DNA from 3 places in the Pseudomonas sp. FP597 genome. Region 3 is predicted to be linked to each of the others. Evidence: riboswitches for the same ligand, from Rfam matches in the RefSeq annotation. Region 3 holds a riboswitch; each other region holds the start of a gene.

What was found. Region 3 has a riboswitch for cobalamin ahead of cobO (cob(I)yrinic acid a,c-diamide adenosyltransferase). Riboswitches for the same ligand answer to the same signal wherever they lie in the genome.
Region 1: it holds a riboswitch for cobalamin, as region 3 does, so the genes downstream of both, PSH66_RS20030 (ABC transporter substrate-binding protein) here and cobO (cob(I)yrinic acid a,c-diamide adenosyltransferase) in region 3, are expected to answer to the same signal.
Region 2: it holds a riboswitch for cobalamin, as region 3 does, so the genes downstream of both, cobW (cobalamin biosynthesis protein CobW) here and cobO (cob(I)yrinic acid a,c-diamide adenosyltransferase) in region 3, are expected to answer to the same signal.

Annotation. Positions count from the first base shown of each region.
Region 1 is NZ_CP117432.1:4,402,094-4,406,949, forward strand. It holds gene PSH66_RS20015 (protealysin inhibitor emfourin) at 1-159, opposite strand, end outside; gene PSH66_RS20020 (M4 family metallopeptidase) at 188-1,249, opposite strand; gene PSH66_RS20025 (DNA/RNA non-specific endonuclease) at 1,382-2,308, shown strand; cobalamin riboswitch at 2,346-2,540, shown strand; gene PSH66_RS20030 (ABC transporter substrate-binding protein) at 2,654-3,664, shown strand; gene PSH66_RS20035 (iron ABC transporter permease) at 3,661-4,665, shown strand; gene PSH66_RS20040 (ABC transporter ATP-binding protein) at 4,662-4,856, shown strand, end outside.
Region 2 is NZ_CP117432.1:2,983,998-2,988,853, forward strand. It holds gene cobM (precorrin-4 C(11)-methyltransferase) at 205-951, opposite strand; gene PSH66_RS13915 (cobalamin biosynthesis protein) at 1,020-1,412, opposite strand; gene PSH66_RS13920 (CbtA family protein) at 1,409-2,113, opposite strand; gene PSH66_RS13925 (CbtB-domain containing protein) at 2,125-2,313, opposite strand; cobalamin riboswitch at 2,409-2,614, opposite strand; cobalamin riboswitch at 2,657-2,856, shown strand; gene cobW (cobalamin biosynthesis protein CobW) at 2,949-4,010, shown strand; gene cobN (cobaltochelatase subunit CobN) at 4,014-4,856, shown strand, end outside.
Region 3 is NZ_CP117432.1:4,658,922-4,663,777, reverse strand. It holds gene PSH66_RS21240 (C40 family peptidase) at 1-77, shown strand, start outside; gene PSH66_RS21235 (sorbosone dehydrogenase family protein) at 160-1,473, opposite strand; cobalamin riboswitch at 1,573-1,819, shown strand; gene cobO (cob(I)yrinic acid a,c-diamide adenosyltransferase) at 1,897-2,508, shown strand; gene PSH66_RS21225 (cobyrinate a,c-diamide synthase) at 2,505-3,833, shown strand; gene bluB (5,6-dimethylbenzimidazole synthase) at 3,830-4,480, shown strand; gene cbiB (adenosylcobinamide-phosphate synthase CbiB) at 4,477-4,856, shown strand, end outside.

The DNA.
Region 1 (4,856 bases), 260 kb from region 3:
AGCGGTACTTTGCGGCAACTGAAAGAAGTCAGACGCCTCGACCAGTTGCCGCAGCTCTTGCCTCTCCGGCTCGGGCAGCGCGTCCAGTTCGACGCTGTGAGGCTTGGCCAGGCCCGGAAAAAACGCCGGGCCGCCGTTTTCCTTGATTGAAATTCGCATGACTGTTCCTCGCCGCCCTGGCGGCTTGTCAGACATTGATGCCCACCGCTTTCCAACCGTCCTTGACCGCCTTCTGCTCTTCCTTGTTGATGCCGTACAGCCGACCGGCGACATCGTAAGTGATACGGGCAAAACGCAAAAAGCCCGAGTTCGGCCGCAGCCGCGCATCACGCAAGGCGTCGTACCAGATGCGACCGGCGCGCTCCCAGGCGAACCCACCCAGCCGGGTGGCCACCTGATAGAACGCATGGTTGGGAATACCGGAATTGATATGCACGCCGCCATTGTCGTCGTAGGTCTGCACAAAATCATCCATGTGTCCGGGTTGAGGGTCCTTGCCCAGCAGCTTGTCATCGAACGCCGTACCGGGGGCCTGCATCGAACGCAGCGCGGTGCCTTTGATTTTCTGGGTAAACAGCCCTTTGCCGATCAACCAGTCGGCGTCTTCGGCCTTCTGCTGCAACGCGTGCTGCTTGATCAGTGAGCCGAACACATCCGACAGCGACTCGTTCAACGCGCCGGACTGGTTGAAATACATCAGCTTGGCCTCATCCTCGGTCACGCCATGGGCCAACTCATGACCAATCACGTCGAGGGCCACGGTGAAGCGGTTGAACAACTGCCCGTCGCCATCGCCAAACACCATCTGGGTCGAGTTCCAGAAGGCATTGTTGTAGTCCTTGCCAAAATGCACGGTGGCGTCCAGCGCCATGCCGGCATCGTCGATGGAGTTGCGGTCGAATACCTCGTCGAAAAAGTCGAAGGTCGCGCCCAGGCCGTCATAGGCTTCGTCGACCGCCGCATCACCACTGGCGGGCTGCCCCTCGCCGCGGATCAGTTTGCCGGGCAGGGTGTCGGTGCCGTCGGCGCTGTAGATTGAGCGGCGTTTGCCCGCTCCCATGGCCACGGCCATGTGGGCCGGGCCTCGGGCAGGCACGGCGAGCATGCGCAACGAGCGGAATGTGCTGTCCTTGGCCCGTGTGCGTAACGCAATTTCACGCTGGGCTTTATCACCGTGACGGGCGATCTGATCGAGCATGTACGGAGGAATCAGGCAAAAAATCGGATTGCGGTGGTGGCGAACACACATAAGCTGGCTCCATTCTGGCGTGTGGTGAACTCCGGATAACCGTTTCAGGATAGTCCGGCTGTCAGTGCCTGGCCTAAATTGTCATGAACCTATGTTGCAGTATGTTTATCTCAGGCCCGCAAGGAGCAGCCCATGCCCGCACGTAAAGTCAATGTCGACCTGTCCCACCGCCCCAGGCTCGCCGATCTGCGCCCGTTGATCGCGCCCTTTCCCACACTCCTGGAGGCCAGGGCCCCGACGCCGCGCACCACGCCGGCCAAGGACCTGCACAACCGCAGCGGTTACGCTGAAGACTTCCTCGGCAGTTTCGTGGTGCCATGGCCTACGGTCAACGAAACGTTGGCGGCTGACGTGCAACCACGGCTGGACTACACGCACTTTTCCATCACGATGTCACGCTCCCGACGACTGGCCCACTATGTGGGGGTCAACATCGACGGCGCACGGCATGTGGACATCGTGCGCAGCAACGACAGCTGGGCCTACGACGGCCGCCTGCCGCTCGACGCCCAAGTGGGCGAGGACCTCTACGCCGGCAACGGCCTGGACCGCGGCCATCTGGTACGGCGCCAGGACCCCAACTGGGGCGACGAGGCAACCACCGCCAACCTCGACACCTTCCATTTCACCAACTGCTCACCGCAGATGAGCGGCTTCAACCAGAAGACCTGGCTCGAACTCGAAGACTATCTCCTCGACAACACCCAGCGCTGGAAAGCCCGTGCCACGGTGTTCACCGGCCCGGTCTTCGCCGACGACGACCGCCTGTACCGTGGCGTCAAAATCCCCAAGGCATTCTGGAAAGTCGTCGCGTACCTGAGCGACGATGGCAAGCCTTCAGCCAGCGCCTACATGATCGACCAAAGCCGTGAACTGGGTCAGCTCGACCTGGTCTTCGGGCAGCTCAGAACCTACCAGCGCAGCGTGATCCAGATCGAAGGCTTGACCGGCATTCGCTTTGGCAACCTGGCCGATTACGACGGGTTCAGCAATGAAGAGCGCGCTACCGGGACGCGCATCGAAGCGCTGATCCGGGGGCCTGAAGATATTCGCGTGTGACCGGGCTCACTTCGACCTCCCGCTCCCGCGCCGAATCAACTACCATACCGCCGCCGGTTCCCCCACGGGACTAATAGGGAATTCGAAGCGCCGCCCGCGGCGCCAATCGAAACTGCCCCCGCAACTGTAGGTGCCGAGCCTGCTCCTCAACGCCACTGGACACCGTCCGGGAAGGCTGGAGCGAGGCGACGACGCATCAGTCAGGAGACCTGCCGGCCCAGCAACATCACTACCGGCGGGGTGTCCGGGAAGGACATCCTCGCCTGCCCGAGCGGCAGCGTTCGAGGGCGTATTTCCGAGCCGTACCTCCCCTGCTTCACGTACGGTTCACACGGAGATCGCCCCATGCTGCCACACGTTACCGCCCTGCTCACCGGGCTGGGCTTCTGTGCCCTGGCCCACGCGGCCCCCGCTCATTACCCGCTGACCGTCGAAAACTGCGGCAGCAGCGTCACCTTCCAGCAAGCCCCGACACGCAGCGTGACCATCGGCCAGGCCGCCACCGAAATGCTTTACGCCCTGGGCGTGGGCAACACCGTGGTCGGCACCTCGCTGTGGTTCAACAGCGTGCTGCCGCAGTTCAAGGCGCAAAACGACGGCATCGAACGCCTGGCTAACAACGAGCCAAGCTTTGAAGCGGTGATCGCCAAGCGCCCGCAACTGGTGGCCGCCGAGCTGGAATGGGTGGTCGGCCCGCAAGGCGTGGTCGGCACTCGCGAGCAATTCCATGAACTGAAGATTCCCACCTACGTGCTGCCCTCCGACTGCGAAGGCAAGGACAACCTGGTGGGCGCCGACGGCACGCGGCTGGAGCAGTTCCACATTGAGACAATCTACAAAAGCATCCACCAATTGGCGCAGATTTTCGACGTCCAGGATCGCGGCGAACAACTGAACGATGCACTCAAGGCGCGCCTGGCCAAGTCCGTCGCCACCGCGCAAGGCAAGGGCTTGAAACAGGCCAGCGCACTGGTGTGGTTCTCCAGCGCGGAGATGGCCAGCGACCCGTACGTGGCCGGCCACAAGGGCGTTCCCGAATTCATGCTCGACACCCTTGGTTTGCACAACGTGGTGCAATCGGATGAAGAGTGGCCCGCCGTCGGCTGGGAAACCCTCGCCAAGGCCAACCCGACCTTCCTGGTGATCGCCCGCATGGACCGCCGCCGCTACCCCGCCGACGACCATGAAAAGAAACTCGCCTTCCTGCGCAGCGACCCGGTCACGCGCAACATGGACGCGGTAAAAAACAACCGCATCATCATCCTCGACGCCCTGGCGCTGCAGGCCAGCCTGCGCACCTTTGATGGCCTTGAACAATTGGCCGGGGCCATCGACGGCTACGACCTGTCCAAATGATCCGTACCTTACTTGCCCTCGCGCTGCTGCTGGCCGCCGTCCTTGCCGGCGTGGCCATCGGCGAAACCGCCATCGAACCGCAGGTGGTGTTGCAGGTGCTGGCCAACAAACTGTGGAACGCCGGCTACGTGCTGGACCCCATCGACGAAGGCGTGGTGTGGAATTACCGCCTGACCCGCGCCCTGGTCGCCGCCGCCTGCGGTGCCGGGCTGGCCACCTGCGGGGTGATTTTGCAGTCATTGCTGCGCAACCCGTTGGCCGATCCGTACCTGCTGGGCATCAGCGCGGGCGCCTCGACCGGCGCGGTGCTGGTGGCGTTGATGGGCGTGGGCGGCGGCTTGATTTCGCTGTCGGCCGGCGCGTTTGTCGGGGCCATGGCGGCGTTTGCGCTGGTGATTCTGCTGACACGGGCCAGCGGTTCCCTGAGCGGCACCGGGCAGATCATCCTCGCGGGCATTGCCGGCTCGCAGCTGTTCAATGCGCTCACCGCGTTCCTGATCACCAAATCCGCCAGCTCGGAACAGGCGCGCGGCATCCTGTTCTGGCTGCTCGGCAACCTCAGCGGCGTGCGCTGGCCGTCGGTGTGGCTGGCGGTGCCGGTGGCGGTCGCGGGATTGGCCGTGTGCCTGTGGCACCGTCGCGCGCTGGATGCGTTCACCTTCGGCAGCGACTCGGCGGCGTCCCTCGGCATCCCGGTGCGCCGCGTGCAGTGTGTGCTGGTGGGCTGCGCCGCGCTGGTCACGGCGGTGATGGTGTCGATTGTCGGCTCCATCGGCTTTGTCGGCCTGGTGATCCCCCACGCCATGCGCCTGTTGCTCGGCACCGGGCACTCGCGCCTGCTGCCGGCCAGTGCGTTGGGCGGCGCGTTGTTCTTGATCGCCGCTGATGTGCTGTCGCGCACCTTGATCAAGGGCCAGGTGATTCCCGTCGGTGTAGTCACGGCCTTGGTCGGCGCGCCGGTGTTTGCATTGATCCTGATTGGCCGGAGAAATGCGCGATGACCGTGCTCAGTTGCACGGGCCTGGGCTTCAAGGTGCGTGACGCCGAGTTACTGCGCGATATCCACCTGCAGGTTCAACAGGGAGAAACCTTGGGGATTGTCGGGCCGAACGGCTCGGGCAAATCCACCCTGCTCAAATTGCTCGCCGGTTTGCGTGTGCCCGCCAGCGGCGAGGTGCGACTCGGCAGCCAA
Region 2 (4,856 bases), 1.7 Mb from region 3:
TATCTACACAACTTCCGGTGAGCGAAAAAAACTAGGGCGAATGGGCTGTTGTGGTGAGCGGGCTTGTCCCGCTCACCACAGGGAGGATTTTGAGCTTTTAAAATTGTGTAGATACCTATGGCCATTGCGGGCAAGCCCCTCCCGCATTTTTTTGTGTTTGTTCAGTTAAATCAGTGTGTTGCTGTTAATTTGTAAGGTGAGATATCAAGGCCGATAGAGGTGCGCATGCCCGGCCCGATACAGCGACGATTCACTGAAACCGTCGTTTGCCAGCACCCGTCCCACCACGATCAGCGCCGTACGCCTGAACCCCTTGGCCGCCACCTTCTCGGCAATATCACTGAGTGTTCCCACCACCCAATCCTGATCCGGCCACGTCGCTCGGTGCACCACTGCAATCGGGCAGTCCGCGCCATAGTGCGGCAGCAGATCGGCGACGATCCTTTCCAGATGATTGACCCCCAGGTGAATCGCCATGGTCGTGCCGTGACGCGCCAGGCTGTCGAAATCCTCGCCTGCCGGCATGCTGGTTTTATCGGCGTAGCGCGTGAGGATCACGCTCTGAGCGATATCCGGCAGGGTCAGTTCGGTCTCCAGCAAGGCGGCGCAGGCGGCTACCGCCGTGACGCCGGGGATGATCTGGAACGGGATGCCCGCTTCGCGCAAATACCGGATCTGCTCGCCAATCGCTCCATACAGGCTGGGATCGCCGGAATGTACGCGGGCCACGTCCAGGCCTTTGGCGTGGGCAGCCTTGATCAGGTCGATGATCTGTTCCAGGTGCAATTCGGCGCTGTTGACCACTTGCTGCGCCTGATGGCCTACCAGCACCGCCGCAGGCACCAACGAGCCGGCATAAATGATCACCGGGCACTGGCGAATCAGGCGCTGGCCTTTGACGGTGATCAATTCCGGGTCGCCGGGGCCGGCGCCGATGAAGTAGACGGTCATACGCAAATCCTGTGACAAGCGGCGAGCATGAAGGTTGTTCATGATCGGGAAGGGCGATTATCGAGCGTTTAGTCGCCGCAGGCCAATGCAAAGGTGGCCTGGGCGTTTTTTTTGCGGGTGATCAACAGGCGGGCCGGGGCATTGGTGAGCTGTTCGGCAAGCGCCAGCGCGGCACTTTCGGCGATGCCGTAGCAGCCCGTATGGGCAAATGCGACCGCCGATTTGTGGCTGAGACGGTCTTCATAAACAGCCAACTGCGTGGCACTGAAACACTGCAAGGGCAGCTTGAGCAACCGCGCCAGGTCGAGCAAACCGGGCTCATCCTGTTTGCGATCGAGGCTGGCCAGTGCGGTGATGCGCTGGCGATCGATGCCGCCCTCGGCGAGGGCGGCATCAAACAGCGCCAGCAGGGTGTAAACCTCACAACCGCGCTGGCAGCCCAGGCCGACGACGCAGGTCATGCCGAGTAGTGATCATCGCGGTTGCGCCGGAACAGCCAGGCGCTGATCAGGCCCAGTGCCAGCCAGAACGCCATGTTGGTCAACTGCGAAGCGATCTTGAATTGAGCCTCCAGCGCTTCTGGCGCCAGCATCGAGTGCACTTGCGGTTGGGGCGCGCCGATCACGTGCGGCACTGCCAGGATGGCCGCGCCCAGCACTTTGAGCAGCCAATGGCGGCCGAACACGATCAGTGCAATTCCGACAGCGGTAGACGCGGCGGTGCCGATCCACCAGGTCTGGCGCAGCGCCAGCTCGGCGGCGGCAGTGCCCGGCAATTCCGGCGGCAGGCCGAGGGTGGGCGCCAGCACAAAGGTCGCATAACCGGCCAGGCCCCAGAGCAGGCCCTGGGCGGTGCGGGTGGGTGCGCGCAGGGTGTACAAGCCTGCCAGCATCAGCGCAAAACCGACGGCGACCACCAGATTGCCGCCGGTGGTGGACAGCACGCGCTGCCAGCCGTCTTCCGGCGACCAGGCTTCGGCGTCGTGGCTGTGGGCAGCGGCGCCGGCGCCGTGTTCGTGGGCTACTTCGGCGGTTGCCGGGGCGTGCTCAAAGGTTTCCGCCTGCAGAATCAGCGGGGCGACCCAGAAACTTTGCAGCAGGGTCAGCAGCAGGGCGGCCAAAAGGCCAGTGAATCCTGCGGTTTGCGCAATACGCTTGATCATCTCGGCAGGCCTCAGTGGCACGGGAACGCGGCGCTGTGGCGGGTATCGTGGGCGGCGTTGTGCACCGCCTCGATGTGCGAGAAGCCGGCGAAATACACCAGGCACGCGCCGAGGATCGACGCGCCGATGGCGGCGGTCAGACGTTGGCTGAGGGTAGTGGTACTGCTGGCGGTAGCTGAGGTGCTGCTGATGATCGACATGGCGCGTCCCTTTCAGGTGTCAGGGTGAAACGAGCGCATGAAAACCCCGCGAGCCGGGCACGCAGGGTTTTGAACAGCGCCCGCCCACCGCGGGTTTGTTATCTGATTTTTCGGGCCGGTCTCCGGGCTCGCGAGGGACTCTGGGTCTATAAAGCATCGCCTTCCCATGCCATACCGACACAGTGGATCTGACGCTTCGCTCGCTTACCGTTGCGGGGGCAGCACCGGACTGGCCATCTGTCGATGACGCACCGGTTTCCCGTTTCACCCTGTGAAGGGCACCCGAAACAAGGCCTGTAGGAAAGCATGCAGAGCGACGGTAGTCAAATTGACCGAGCACCTGTAGCCTTGCATCCTGCGAGGTTCTTCGGCCCAGGCCGAAGCTAAGAAGGGAACACGGTTCAATCCGTGGCTGCCCCCGCAACTGTGAAGGGTTTACCGACTGCCATGCCACTGCCCATCAGGCGGGAAGGCGCAGCCGGCGCCGGCCTGATGGCCCGCATGCCCCTAGCCAGGAGACCTGCCTCGCAACCGATTTTCCACTTCAACCGGGCGGGGTGATCCGGTGACGAAATCCGCTGCTGCGCGCCGTCGCAGGGCTTATCGTCCCGTATGCCCGCCCTCAAGGGCATCCGATGAAAACACTGGCCAAACTTCCCGTCACCATCGTTACCGGCTTCCTCGGGTCGGGCAAAACCACCTTGCTGCGCCATATGCTCGACAATGCCCAGGGCCGTCGCATCGCCGTGATCGTCAACGAGTTCGGCGAGCTGGGCATCGACGGTGAAATCCTCAAGCAGTGCTCTATCGGTTGCACCGAGGAAGAAGCCAACGGTCGTGTCTACGAACTGGCCAACGGCTGCCTGTGCTGCACCGTGCAGGAAGAATTCTTCCCGGTGATGCGTGAGCTGGTGGCCCGTCGCGGCGACCTCGACCATATCCTCATCGAAACCTCGGGCCTGGCGCTGCCAAAACCGTTGGTGCAAGCCTTCCAGTGGCCGGAAATCCGCAGCGCCTGCACGGTTGACGCGGTGATCACCGTGGTCGACAGCCCCGCCGTGGCCGCCGGTACCTTCGCCGCGTTCCCCGACCAGGTCGACGCCCAGCGCAAGCTCGACCCGAATCTGGATCACGAGTCGCCCTTGCACGAGCTGTTCGCCGACCAGTTGGCCAGCGCCGACCTGGTGATCCTCAATAAATCCGACCTGATCAGCCGCGAAGACCTGGCCCGCGTGCGCCTGGAAGTCGCCCAAGAGCTGCCGCCGGCGGTGAAAGTCATCGAAGCCAGCAGTGGCCGCGTTCCGCTGGACGTGCTGATCGGCCTGGGTGCCGGCTCCGAAGAGCACATCGACGGTCGCCACAGCCATCACGATCATCATCACGACGGTGAAGACGATCACGACCATGACGCTTTTGACTCGATCTCCATCGACCTGCCGCAGGCCGACGAAGCCTTGCTGCTCGACGCGCTGACCCAACTGGTGGTGCAGCACGGCATCCTGCGCGTCAAAGGCTTCGCCGCGATCCCGAACAAGCCGATGCGTCTGCTGGTCCAGGGCGTGGGCACGCGTTTCGACAAGCACTTCGACCGTGCCTGGGGCGCTGACGAGGCGCGCATCACGCGCCTGGTGCTGATCGGCCAGGACCTGGATGCCGCCGGCCTTGAAGCGCAGTTGCGCGCAGCGCTCAGCGTTTAACCCATGCACCTGCTCAGGACTCAGCCCGGTGGTTTCGTCGCGGACGACAATATCGCCGACCTTGGCCAGACCCCTGCCGAACTGGTGATCCTGTGCAGCGGCGATTCGAGCCTGGCGCTGCTGGCCGAAGCGGCGCAACAGCTACCCGACGATTACCCCAGCCTGCGCCTGGCCAACCCGATGCAGGTGCAGAACCACGCGTCGGTCGACCTGTACGTCGACGAAGTGCTACGCCATGCCAAGGTCATCCTGCTTTCGCTGCATGGCGGTATCGGTTATTGGCGCTATGGCATCGAGCGCCTGGTGGAGCTGGCCGAACGCGGCGTCACGCTGATCCTCGTGCCGGGCGATGATCGCCCGGACCCGGAACTCAGTGGCCTGAGCACGGTAAACGCCGAACAACGCGACCGCCTGTGGCACTTCCTGCGCCAGGGCGGCTTGGGCAATGCGCTGGATTTCTATCGCTGCCTGGCCAGCGGTTACCTGGGCCGTGATTACCCTTGGGCCGAGCCGCAAACCCTGGCGCGGACCGCGATCTATCACCCGCACACCGCCAATGCCCGTCTTGAAGACTGGCAGTTGGCGTGGAACCCGGACTGGCCCGTAGCGGCGGTGCTGTTCTACCGTTCGCATCTGCAGGCGGCCAATACCGGTTTTATCGACGAGTTCTGTCAACGCTTGCAGGCGGCGGGCCTCAACCCGCTGCCGATGGCGGTGGCCAGCCTGAAAGAGCCCGGCTGTCTGGCGGTGGTCGAGGACCTGCTGGATGAGGTCGACGCCGCGGTGATCCTCAACACCACCGGTTTTGCCCAGTCCAGCCCCGAAGCGCCGCATGTGCGCCCGTTT
Region 3 (4,856 bases):
TGTCCAAGGCGTATTGGCAGAATGCCTACTTGAGCGCCAAGCGTGTATTGCCAGCAAACCTGGCACGAAATCCCTAAAAGCAGCGATAAGCTTCAAGTTGTAAGCTGCAAGAGGGTGCACCGCCACCTTGCAGCTCCTAGCTTGAAGCTTGCGGCTTCGCTACCTAGCGGCCCACACCCGCCATACTTTATTCCCCACATCATCGGCCACCAGCAAATCCCCTTGCTGATCAATCACCACGCCCACCGGGCGGCCCATGGCTTTCTCGTCTTTATCGAGGAACCCAGTCAGTACGTCCACCGGCTTGCCCTTAGGCTGGCCTGCCTCGAACGGCACGAAGATCACCTTGTAGCCACTGTGCGGCTTGCGATTCCACGAGCCATGCTGGCCGATGAACGCGCCGTTGCTGAACGGCGCCGGGAGTTTGCTGCCCTCGTCGAACGTCAGGCCCAAAGACGCGGTGTGAGGCCCGACCGCATAGTCCGGCGCGATTGCCTTGGCGACCAGGTCCAGGTTCTGCGGCGTGACGCGCACATCCACATGCTGGCCGTAATAGCTGAAGGGCCAGCCATAGAAACCGCCGTCCTTGACTGAGGTGATGTAGTCCGGCACCAGGTCGCTGCCGATCTCGTCGCGCTCATTCACTGCGGTCCACAGCTTGCCGCTCTGTGGTTCCCAGGCCATGCCGTTGGGATTGCGCAGGCCCGACGCGAAAATGCGGTGCTGGCCGCTGGCGCGATCCACTTCCCAAATAGCCGCGCGGCCTTGTTCCGCTTCAAGACCGTTTTCGCCGACGTTACTGTTGGAACCGACGCTCACATAGAGTTTGCTGCCGTCCTTGCTGGCGACCACGTTTTTGGTCCAATGGTGATTGATGCTACCGCCCGGCAGGTCGACCACCTTGGTCCCCAGTGCCTTGATCGCGGTTTCGCCCGCGTGGTACGGGAAGCGCAGCAGCTTGTCGGAGTCAGCCACATACAGGTCGTTGCCAACCAGCGTCATGCCGAACGGTGAATTGAGGTTTTCCAAGAACACCGTGCGCGTTTCGGCCACGCCGTCGTGGTCGGCATCGCGCAGCAACGTGATGCGGTTCGGGCTCGGCACACCCGCGCCGGCGCGGCCCATGACTTTTTCCATGACCCAGCCACGAATGCCCTTGGCATCATCGGGCTTGGGCGGCGCGTTGGTTTCAGCCACGAGCACATCGCCATTGGGCAACACATACAGCCAGCGCGGATGGTCCAGCCCTTCGGCAAATGCTGCTACCTGCGTTCCGGCTGCAGCGATGGGTTTGGCGCCCTCGGGCCAGCCAACGGCCGGGGCGATGTTGACGGTGGGGATCAATGTCTTGTTCGGCTCCGGTAATTGGGGTGACGGCCCTGTGCCGTCGGCGACCTGCAAGGTCGAAGTTTCTCCGCAGGCGACGAGGCTGCCTGCGAGCATCATCAGTAAGGCGAGTCTGGTTTTATGCATGATTTTCTCCGGTATACCTGTAAGGGTAGAGGAGTGCGGTGATGCGATGGTTCAAGTACACGGCCAGCTTTCATTGACGCTCCCCCATCAACCCACTAACCTTCGCCGCTTGTTCCAGGTGCTCTGTGACCCACGGGTCGACAGGGTGAAACAGGGAAGCCGGTGAGTGAGCGCGCTTGTACACAGCGCCGCCGCAATTCCGGCGCTGCCCCCGCAACGGTAAATGAGTCAAGACGCTGCCTTTTGCCACTGTATCGCTCGCGATATGGGAAGGCGCAGCGTCGGTCTGTTCGCTTCAGAACGCCGCTCATGAGCCCGGAGACCGGCCTGGATCAATCAACAGCATCACGGTGGGCGATGCTTGGCTGTTTGTGTTTCTTTTTCCTGCCCGCCGTTTTTGTCCAGCCCCAACGGAGAGCTGCCATGACCGATACCCCCGACCGCGACGAACGCCACCTGGCGCGCATGCTGCGCAAAAAAGCCGTGATCGACGAGCGCATCGCCAACTCTCCCAATGAATGCGGATTGCTGCTGGTGCTCACCGGCAACGGCAAGGGCAAGAGCAGCTCGGCGTTCGGCATGCTGGCCCGGGCCATGGGGCACGGCATGCAGTGCGGCGTGGTGCAGTTCATCAAGGGACGTAACAGTACCGGCGAAGAGCTGTTCTTCCGCCGTTTCCCCGAGCAGGTGCGCTTCCATGTCATGGGCGAGGGCTTTACGTGGGAAACCCAGGATCGCCAGCGCGACATCGCCGCCGCCGAGGCCGCCTGGGCCGTGTCGCGCCAATTGCTGCAAGACCCGTCCATTGGCCTGGTGGTACTGGACGAGCTGAATATCGCCCTCAAGCACGGCTACCTCGACCTCGACCAGGTCCTCAGTGACCTGCAGGCCCGCCCGCCGATGCAACACGTGGTGGTTACGGGGCGTGGCGCCAAGCCTGAATTGGTTGAAATGGGCGATACCGTCACCGAAATGGGCATGCTCAAGCACGCGTTCCAGGCCGGTATCAAGGCACAGAAGGGCGTCGAACTTTGAATCAGCCCCGTCAGTGCCCCGCCGTATTGATTGCCGCACCGGCATCCGGCCAGGGCAAGACCACCGTCACCGCCGCGCTCGCCCGTTTGCACCGCAACCTGGGGCGCAAGGTGCGCGTGTTCAAATGCGGCCCGGATTTCCTGGACCCGATGATCCACGAGCGCGCCAGCGGTGCGCCGGTGTATCAATTGGACATGTGGATGGTGGGCGAGCAGGAAAGTCGCCGCCTGCTGTGGGAAGCGGCGGGGGAGGCCGACCTGATCCTGATCGAAGGCGTGATGGGCCTGTTCGACGGCACGCCGTCCAGCGCCGACCTGGCGCGGCACTTCGGTGTGCCGGTGCTGGGTGTGATCGACGGCACCGCCATGGCCCAGACCTTTGGCGCGCTGGCGTTGGGCCTGGCGCGTTACCAGCCCGACTTGCCGTTCGCCGGCGTACTGGCCAACCGCGTCGGCACCTTGCGCCATGCGCAGTTGCTCGAAGGCAGCCTCACCGAAGGCCTGCGCTGGTACGGCGCGTTGTCCCGCGAGACCGGGATCGAACTGCCCAGCCGCCACCTGGGCCTGGTGCAGGCCAGTGAACTCAATGACCTCGATGTGCGCCTGGACGCCGCCGCCCAGGCCCTGGGCAGCAGTTGCGAAGTCGCGCTGCCACCGCCGGTGACCTTCGCCGCACCGCAGGTGATCGAGGCCGAGCCGTTGCTGGCCGGCGTGCGCATCGCGGTCGCTCGCGACGAAGCGTTCGCCTTCACCTACGGTGCCAGCCTCGATCTGTTACGGGCCATGGGCGCCGAGCTGAAGTTCTTTTCGCCTATCCACGATAGCCATTTGCCTGACACCGATAGCCTGTATTTGCCCGGTGGCTACCCGGAACTGCACCATCAAGCGCTGTCGGAAAATACCCCGATGCTCGCTGCGATCCGCGCCCATCACGCCGCCGGTAAGCCGCTGCTCGCAGAATGTGGTGGCATGCTCTATCTGCTGGATTCGCTCACCGATGTCGACGGCAGCCGCGCCGAACTGCTCGGCCTTTTACAGGGCGATGCGGTGATGCAAAAGAAACTTGCGGCCCTGGCTTTGCAAAGCGTCGAGTTGCCGGAAGGCGTGTTGCGTGGGCACACGTATCACCATTCCCTGACCAGCACCGAGTGCCAGCCGATTGCCCGTGGCCTGAGCCCGAACGGTGGGCGCGGTGCCGAAGCGGTCTTTCGGCAGGGGCGGATGACGGCCTCTTATGTGCACTTCTATTTTCCGTCGAATCCGACTGCGGTAGCCGCCTTGTTTGCACCCAATGTGGGAGGGGGCTTGCCCCCGATAGGGCCATGACCGACTACGCCTTTCCCCAGGCCGACCGCGACGCCGTCTACCGTGCCATCGCCGAACGCCGTGACATGCGCCACTTCAGCGGCGGCACGGTGGCCCCCGAGTTGCTGCACCGCCTGCTCCTGGCCGCACACCAGGCGCCCAGTGTCGGCTTGATGCAACCATGGCGTTTCATCCGCATCAGCGACCGTCACCTGCGTGGGCAAATCCAGCAGTTGGTGGAAGAAGAGCGCGTGCGTACCGCCGAGGCCTTGGGCGAGCGTTCCGATGAATTCATGAAGCTCAAGGTCGAGGGCATCCACGACTGCGCCGAAGTGCTGGTGGCAGCGTTGATGGAGGGGCGCGAGCGGCATATCTTCGGCCGCCGCACCTTGCCGGAAATGGACATGGCTTCGTTGTCCTGTGCGATCCAGAATCTATGGCTGGCGGCCCGTGCCGAAGGCCTGGGCATGGGCTGGGTGTCGTTGTTCGAGCCTGAGGCCCTGACCGACCTGCTGGGCTTGCCGCCCGGCGCCAAACCCCTGGCCGTGCTGTGCCTGGGGCCGGTGACCGAATTCTATCCGGCACCGATGTTGCAGCTCGAAGGCTGGACCGAACCGCGGCCGCTGAGTGACATGCTGTACGAGAATACCTGGGGAGTGAGTCAATGAGTGTGGCCTTGCTGTGTGTCGCCGCGGTGGCGTTGGATGCACTGCTGGGTGAGCCCAGGCGCTGGCATCCGCTGGTGGCGTTCGGCAATTTTGCCGGGCGCATCGAGCAACGCTTCAACAGCGGTGGCCGTGGCTGGCGCAGCCATGGCGTGACGGCGTGGTTTATCGCCGTGGTGCCGTTGACCCTACTGGCCACTGCGCTGTCGTGGGCGCCCTATATTGGCTGGGCGTTGGAGATTCTGGCCTTGTACTGTGCCCTCGGCATGCGCAGCCTCGGTGAACATGTGATCCCGGTAGCGCAGGCGCTGCGCAGCGATGACTTGGAGCAGGCGCGCCAACGCGTGAGCTACCTGGTGAGCCGCCAGACCAGTGAGCT